2 regions of the Pantoea sp. SGAir0418 genome follow, and region 2 is predicted to be linked to the other one. Evidence: predicted binding sites of a transcription regulator. Region 2 holds the regulator's gene; the other holds the start of a gene.

Region 1 (3,413 bases), 1.3 Mb from region 2:
TCACAGGCGATAATATTCTGCAAATCGCCCAGCTCACGCTTCATTGCGGCCATCTTCGGTGGCAGCGGCCCTTCTGCCATCTCTTTAATGCTGTCCGGCTCGATACCGATGGGGTAAACCTCGGTCATAAAGGTGTTGCCAAAGGCGCGATGCTTCTTCTCGCCTTTATTCTGCAGCTGCGTCAGCTGGCTCAGGCTGTCGAGAAACGCCACGCGATCGGATTCTGTCTGGAAACCCAGCAGATCGTATTCACACAGCATTTCCAGCAGTTCCTGATGCGGCGGCAGCGCATTGAAAATTTCCGGCGTCGGGAACGGGATATGCAGAAAGAATCCGATTCGGTTATTGATGCCCTGTTTACGCAGTTCAGCGGCAAACGGCAGCAGGTGGTAATCGTGGATCCACAGGATATCGTCCGGCTTGATCAGCGGTTTAAGCCGCTGCGCCAGCAGGGTATTCACGCGGCAGTAGCCTTCCCAGGCTTCACGCTGATACTGCACCAGATCGAGACGATAATGGAACGCGGGCCAGATCACCGTGTTAGAAAACTGGCAGTAGTACTGATCGTAATCGTTTTGATTGAGAGGGAATGAGGCATAGGTAATGCCGTCTTGTTCGATCTGGGTAAGTTCCTCATCTTCTTCACCGGAAAACTCACTGATCTCTCCGTTCCAGCCAAACCACAATCCTCCGGTGGTCTGCAGCGCATCCAGAATGCCGACGGCGAGACCGCCTGCGTTGGTTTTGCTTCCATCAGGAATAGCGATACGGTTAGATACGACGACTAAACGACTCATAACCTAAACTCCTTACCGACGTTGTCATGTTCTAGTTGTAATAATAGTTGTTCCAGCCAGTGCCAGACCGCTGCCACATCGGGCAGACGATAGCGCGCCTGGCTTGGACCTTCACCGACCTTGACCGAGATGCCGTGCATAGCATTGACAGCAAGAAAGCCTTTCTCATCGGTCAGATCGTCGCCCACAAATACCGGAATGCGACCGGTAAATGGCGCTTCCTGCATAAATTCGCGTACCGCAGCACCTTTATCGATGCCCTGCGGTTTCAGTTCCACCACGCATTTACCTGGCTGCAGCGCCAGCGCCGGAAAGCGGGTTACCGCCTCTTCGGCCAGCTGCATGATGGCGTTTTCATACTCAGGCGCGTTGCGGTAGTGCAGCGCAAAGGCCATGCCTTTCACTTCCAGCAGCGTACCGGGCCACTGGTCGAGGGTCTGCTGCAGTTCAACCTGCAGCGTTTGCGCCACCTCATCGGGCAGCGACTGACGGTGCAGATGTCCGCTGGCATCGCGGCGCTCAGCGCCGTGCACGCCCGCTGCCGGGGCTTCCAGCGGCGCGACCAGCTCATCCAGCTGGCTGATCGGACGGCCGGAAACCAGCGCCAGCGCGCCGTGACTTAAATTAGAAATTTGTTGCAGATGCTGGCGCACCGATGCGGGGATGGAAACCGACTCGGGCTGCGACTGAAGCGCGGCCAGCGTGCCGTCCACATCAAAAAAGAAGGCGTAAAGTCCGCCACTTAGCGACGGCAGGGTGCTGTTCTCATTAACCGCAGGGGTCACGTCTCCTCCTGTATCTGAACGTAAACGGGCAGTCTGTTCGCAGGCAGGCAGGAAGTGAGGAGGTTTTTCCGTAAACACGGTAATCGAAAGGGTAACGCTCCAGAACTAAACGAAATTTTCATCAACACTGCAACCGCACTACGAACATCGGCAACATTAAGTGTAGACAACAATTGAAGTTTCGCCAGACGGGCGCACAGAGTGCTTAGCGAAGAGTGCACTTTTCAGCGGTTTGCGCGGCAAAAAACTGAATTCTGCTGTTTTTCATACGCTTCGCTTTTTTTACCGCGGGCAGACTTGATCATAGCAAAAATCGCCTGATACTGTATATAAAAACAGTATCTATGGAATGTTCGCTATGACGCGTTTCTTTTTGCCACAGCTTTCACCGCCTTCGCGCTCCCGCCCGCTATTCCTTGACGCGGTGCACGGCGGTTTCCCCTCGCCCGCTCAGGACTACATTGAGCGCCAGATTGATCTCAATGAGCTGCTGGTGACTCGCCCGAGCGCCACCTATTTTGTGCGTGTCGAAGGCGACTCGATGCGCGATGCCAATATCCGCGAAGGCGACCTGCTGGTGGTCGACAGCTCACTCAATGCCCGGCACGACGACATCGTAATCGCCGCCATTAACGGCGAGTTCACCGTCAAGCGGCTGCAGACGCATCCCTGCGTACAGCTGATGCCGATGAATCCGCGCTATCAGCCCATCCGGCTGCGTGAAGAGGAGGAGTTAGAAATTTTTGGCGTGGTGACGTTTATTATTTACGCCGCACGCATCCAGCGTTAGCGCATCGTTTCGGCGCGGATCATCTCAATCAGCCGGCGTAAACCCGGGTGCAGCTGGCGACGGTCGGGGTAATACATCACCAGCGGTTCGTCTTCGCTGCACCAGTCCGTCAGCACGCGCACCAGCTGCCCGCTCGCCAGCTGTGCCTGTACGTAGCGCTCCGGGCAGTAGCCGAGACCGTAACCGCCGGCGACCGCATCAATAATCATGTCGCTCTCATTGAGCGTCAGCGTGCCCGGCACATCGACCTCATACGCCACCTTGCCCTGCGCCAGCGGCCACTTATACAGCGTGCCATTGCCAAGGCGCATGCGAATACAGCGATGGTTGCGCAGATCGTCCGGATGCTGCAGCGGCGGCGCGTCGCGCAGGTAATCGGGTGACGCCACCACAATCCAGCGCAGTTTGGGCGTCAGCGGCATGGCGATCATGTCTTTCGGTACGCTGGCGCCGTAGCGGATCCCGGCGTCATAGCCGCTGCCGATGATATCCACCAGATTGTTATCCACCGTAATTTCCAGGCTGAGCTCCGGATAGGTCGCCATAAAGCGCGCCAGGATCGGCCGAAACAGCAGCTGCCCGGCATCACGCGGGATGTTCAGCCGCAGGCGGCCGCTGGGTGATTCGCGATACAGGTGCAGATCGTTCAGCGCCAGCTCAATCTGCGCAAAGCCGGTTTCCAGATGGCGCAAAAAAGCGGCACCGGCGTCCGTCGGCACCACCGCCCGGCTGGTGCGGTTGAGCAGGCGCACGCCAAGACGCGCTTCAAGACTGCGCAACGTGTGGCTGATGGCCGACGTGGTGACCCCCAGTTCCAGCGCGGCGAGGCGGAAGCTCTTGCGCCGGCAAATCAGCAGAAAAACATTCAGATCGGCCAGTTCATTACGTTGCAGGGCGGGCATTTTCGTATCTCCTGACTCATTGCCACGTTGAATCTGATTCAACTTCAGATGAGCTATGATAGCGAAGCTGCCGTACCGGATGCTATACGCGCGTGGCATGGCAGGCAAAACGTCACTTTTAACCCCGAGCTCAACATGC
Region 2 (3,413 bases):
GCGGCGCCACATCCATCCCAGCGTCAGGCCGCGCAGCGCCAGAAACACCGTGATCGCCAGCCATAAACCGTGATTCCCTAACCACGGCAGCGTCAGCAAAGTGATGCCGAAACCGGCTGCTGCCATGATCATGCTGTTACGCATTTCGCGGCCGCGCGTCGCGCCAATGAACATGCCGTCCAGCAGATAACACCAGACGCCGACCAGCGGTAAAATCACCTGCCACAGCAGAAAGCGATCGGCCATCTCACGCAGCGGCTGCAGCGAGGTAAGCAGCGCAACAATGTGCGGCCCGCTGAGCGCATAAATAAGCGCAAACAGCAGCGCAACGATACCCGCCTGGCGACAGGCGGCATGCCAGATCAGCAGCAGCCGGCTGCGATCTTTTGCCCCTACCGCTTCACCCGAGCAGGCTTCCACCGCGTAAGCAAAGCCGTCCAGCGCATAGGCAGTAAACGTCAGGAACATCAACAGCACCGCATTGACCGCAACCACATCCGGTCCGATGCGTGCACCCAGCAGGGTCAGCGAGGCGAAGCAGATCTGCAGCATGAGCGAGCGCAGCATGATGTCGCGATTAAGGCGAAATAACCGCGCCGCGTCACCGCGCCAGCTGTTTTTCAGCAGTTTGAAATCGATACCGCGCAGTTTCAGCACGCGCGCCACCATCCATAATCCCACTGCCAGCGTCACGTATTCGGCCAGCGCCGTGGCGGCGGCGGCACCGGCAACGCCCCAGTGCAGTTTCAGCACCAGCAGCAGATCGAGCAGGATGTTGACCAGGTTTCCGACAATCAGCAGAACCATCGGCGCACGCGCATACTGCACGCCCAGCAGCCAGCCGAGAATCACCAGGTTAGCCAGCGTAGCCGGTGCGCTCAGCCAGCGGATTTCAATGAAGATCTGCGCCTGCTGCTGGACTTCCGCGCTGCCGCCCATCAGCGTTGCCGCCAGGCTACTGGCAGGAGAACGCAGCAGCGCCAGCAGCAACCCGGCGGCCAGAGCGATCAGCAGCGGCTGCATCAGTGCGCGCGCCAGTGCCTGTTTATCGCCGGCCCCGAACGCCTGCGCGGTTAAACCGGTGGTGCTCATACGCAGAAACAGCAGCAGCATAAAGATGAAGCTGGTTGCCGTGGTGCCTACGGCCACGCCGCCGAGGTAGATCGGGCTATCAAGATGGCCAATCACGGCGGTATCGACCACGCCGAGCAGCGGCACGGTGATATTGGAGAGGATCATTGGCAACGCCAGTCGCCACAGCGCTTTATCAGAAGAGGAAAATAGCTGCATCAGCCCCATCCCGAGGGTTACGGTGGTCGGCCTGAGCGAGCGCCTTACGGGCCGGGAACAAAAGTATGATTAGAGCAGACTGCGGACAGCGCGCGAGCGCCGCCGCAGCGGGGGAGATCAACCGGGTTTCAGAGCCACTCGCCGTTGCGCACGATGCCTACGGCCAGCCCTTCCACGGTTAGCGACTGTTCACGGGTATCCACGACAATCGGCTGGAAATCATTGTTTTCCGGCAGCAGCTGGACAATCGCGCCCTGCTTCTTCCAGCGTTTCACCGTGACTTCATCATCGATACGCGCAACCACCACCTGGCCATTGCGCACTTCCTGTGTTTTATGCACCGCGAGCAGATCGCCGTCCATAATGCCGATATCTTTCATCGACATACCGCTGACGCGCAGCAGGAAATCGGCAGAGGGTTTGAACAGGTTGGCGTCGACCTGATAGTGGGCTTCGATATGTTCCTGCGCCAGCAGCGGTTCACCGGCGGCGACGCGACCGATCAGTGGCAGCCCTTCACTCGCCTCTTCTTCCATCAGCAGGCGAATACCGCGCGATGCACCGGAGACGATTTCAATGACACCTTTACGCGCCAGCGCTTTCAGGTGTTCTTCAGCAGCGTTAGGCGAGCGGAAGCCCAGTTGCGAAGCAATTTCAGCACGCGTTGGCGGCATGCCGGTCTGATTAATATGGTCGCGAATCAGGTCATAGACCTGTTGCTGCCTGCTGGTTAACGCTTTCATCCCGCCCCCTGGTTGTTTATACAGTCGCTGTGAGTATATACAGGTATTGGCGAAATGAAAACCGAAACAGAGGGAAAAATCAGCGGCTTGATGAATGTGGAATGTTTATCGCAAATGCGACCAAAGCAGCGCGATCCAGACAAACAGAGCCAGTAAGATAGCCAGCAGTACCGCCGCCGAGCCCATGTCTTTGGCGCGTCCTGCCAGCGGATGGCGCTCCTGACCGATGCGGTCCACCACGGCTTCGATGGCACTATTAAGGATCTCAACAATGACCACCAGCACCACCGAGCCAATCAGCAACACACGCGTGATGGCATCGACATCCAGCCAGCAGGCAATGGCAACCGCGACCAGTGCGGCAATCGCCTCCTGGCGAAAAGCGGCTTCATGCTGCCAGGCAGCGCGCAGCCCCTGCCAGGAATAACCGGCGGCTTTAATGATTCTCAGGAAACCGGTGACGTTATTTGCCATGTTGTGGAACCCTTAACTGTTTTTGACGTCAATGTCTGGGCGCGCGAGGTGGCACAGCCACAGATCTTCGCCGCACTTTCTGGTATGCTTGCCGCGCTTTGCTAACAAGAGGCTTCAAGTTGTCTATGTCAGGTTGGCGTAAACTCTATTACAAATTGTTGAATTTACCACTCTCTATTTTGGTAAAAAGTAAGGTCATTCCGACCGATCCGATCTCGGAACACGGTATCGATCCGACCCGTCCGGTGATGTATGTTTTGCCTTATGATTCAAAGGCGGACCTGCTCACGCTACGCGCACAGTGCCTGAAGCACGATCTGCCGGATCCGCTGGCACCGCTGGAGATTGACGGCACCCTGCTGCCGCGCCACGTATTTATTCACGATGGGCCACGCGTCTTCCCCTATTTCGTGGCGAACCCGGAGTCGGTCAAGCTTTTCCATGACTACCTCGATCTGCACCGCAACAATGCGGCGCTGGACGTACAGATGCTGCCGGTTTCCGTGATGTTTGGCCGTGCGCCAGGCCGTGAAATTCAGGGCGAACCGACGCCACATCTGCGTATTCTTAACGGTATACAGAAGTTCTTTGCCATCCTGTGGCACGGTCGCGACAGCTTTGTCCGCTTCTCGCCCACGGTTTCACTGCGTCAGATGGCCACCGAACACGGTACCGATCAGTCGATCGCGCAGAAGCTGGCACGTGTCGCGCGCATTCATTTTGCCCGCCAGCGGCTGGCAGCCGTCGGCCCGCGTCTGCCGGCACGCCAGGATCTGTTCAACAAGCTGCTGCAGTCCAAAGCGATTGAGAAAGCGGTTGAAGACGAAGCGCGCAGCAAGAAGATTTCGCATGAAAAAGCCCAGCAGAACGCCATCGAAATGATGGAAGAAGTGGCGGCGGATTTCT

The links. The regulator LexA, encoded in region 2, represses DNA repair genes until DNA is damaged. The targets are predictions, from matches to a motif close to TNCTGTATGTACATACAGNA.
Region 1: umuD (translesion error-prone DNA polymerase V autoproteolytic subunit) is a predicted target of LexA. The motif match lies at 1,904-1,923, and genes of this name have one in related genera.

Annotation. Positions count from the first base shown of each region.
Region 1 covers NZ_CP027911.1:2,329,130-2,332,542, forward strand. Annotated here, with positions in the region: gene otsA (alpha,alpha-trehalose-phosphate synthase) at 1-797, opposite strand, end outside; gene otsB (trehalose-phosphatase) at 794-1,582, opposite strand; gene umuD (translesion error-prone DNA polymerase V autoproteolytic subunit) at 1,941-2,372, shown strand; gene C1N84_RS10730 (LysR family transcriptional regulator) at 2,369-3,274, opposite strand; gene C1N84_RS10735 (DeoR/GlpR family DNA-binding transcription regulator) at 3,323-3,413, shown strand, end outside.
Region 2 covers NZ_CP027911.1:3,662,908-3,666,320, forward strand. Annotated here, with positions in the region: gene dinF (MATE family efflux transporter DinF) at 1-1,290, opposite strand, end outside; gene lexA (transcriptional repressor LexA) at 1,419-2,033, opposite strand; gene C1N84_RS17130 (diacylglycerol kinase) at 2,139-2,507, opposite strand; gene plsB (glycerol-3-phosphate 1-O-acyltransferase PlsB) at 2,633-3,413, shown strand, end outside.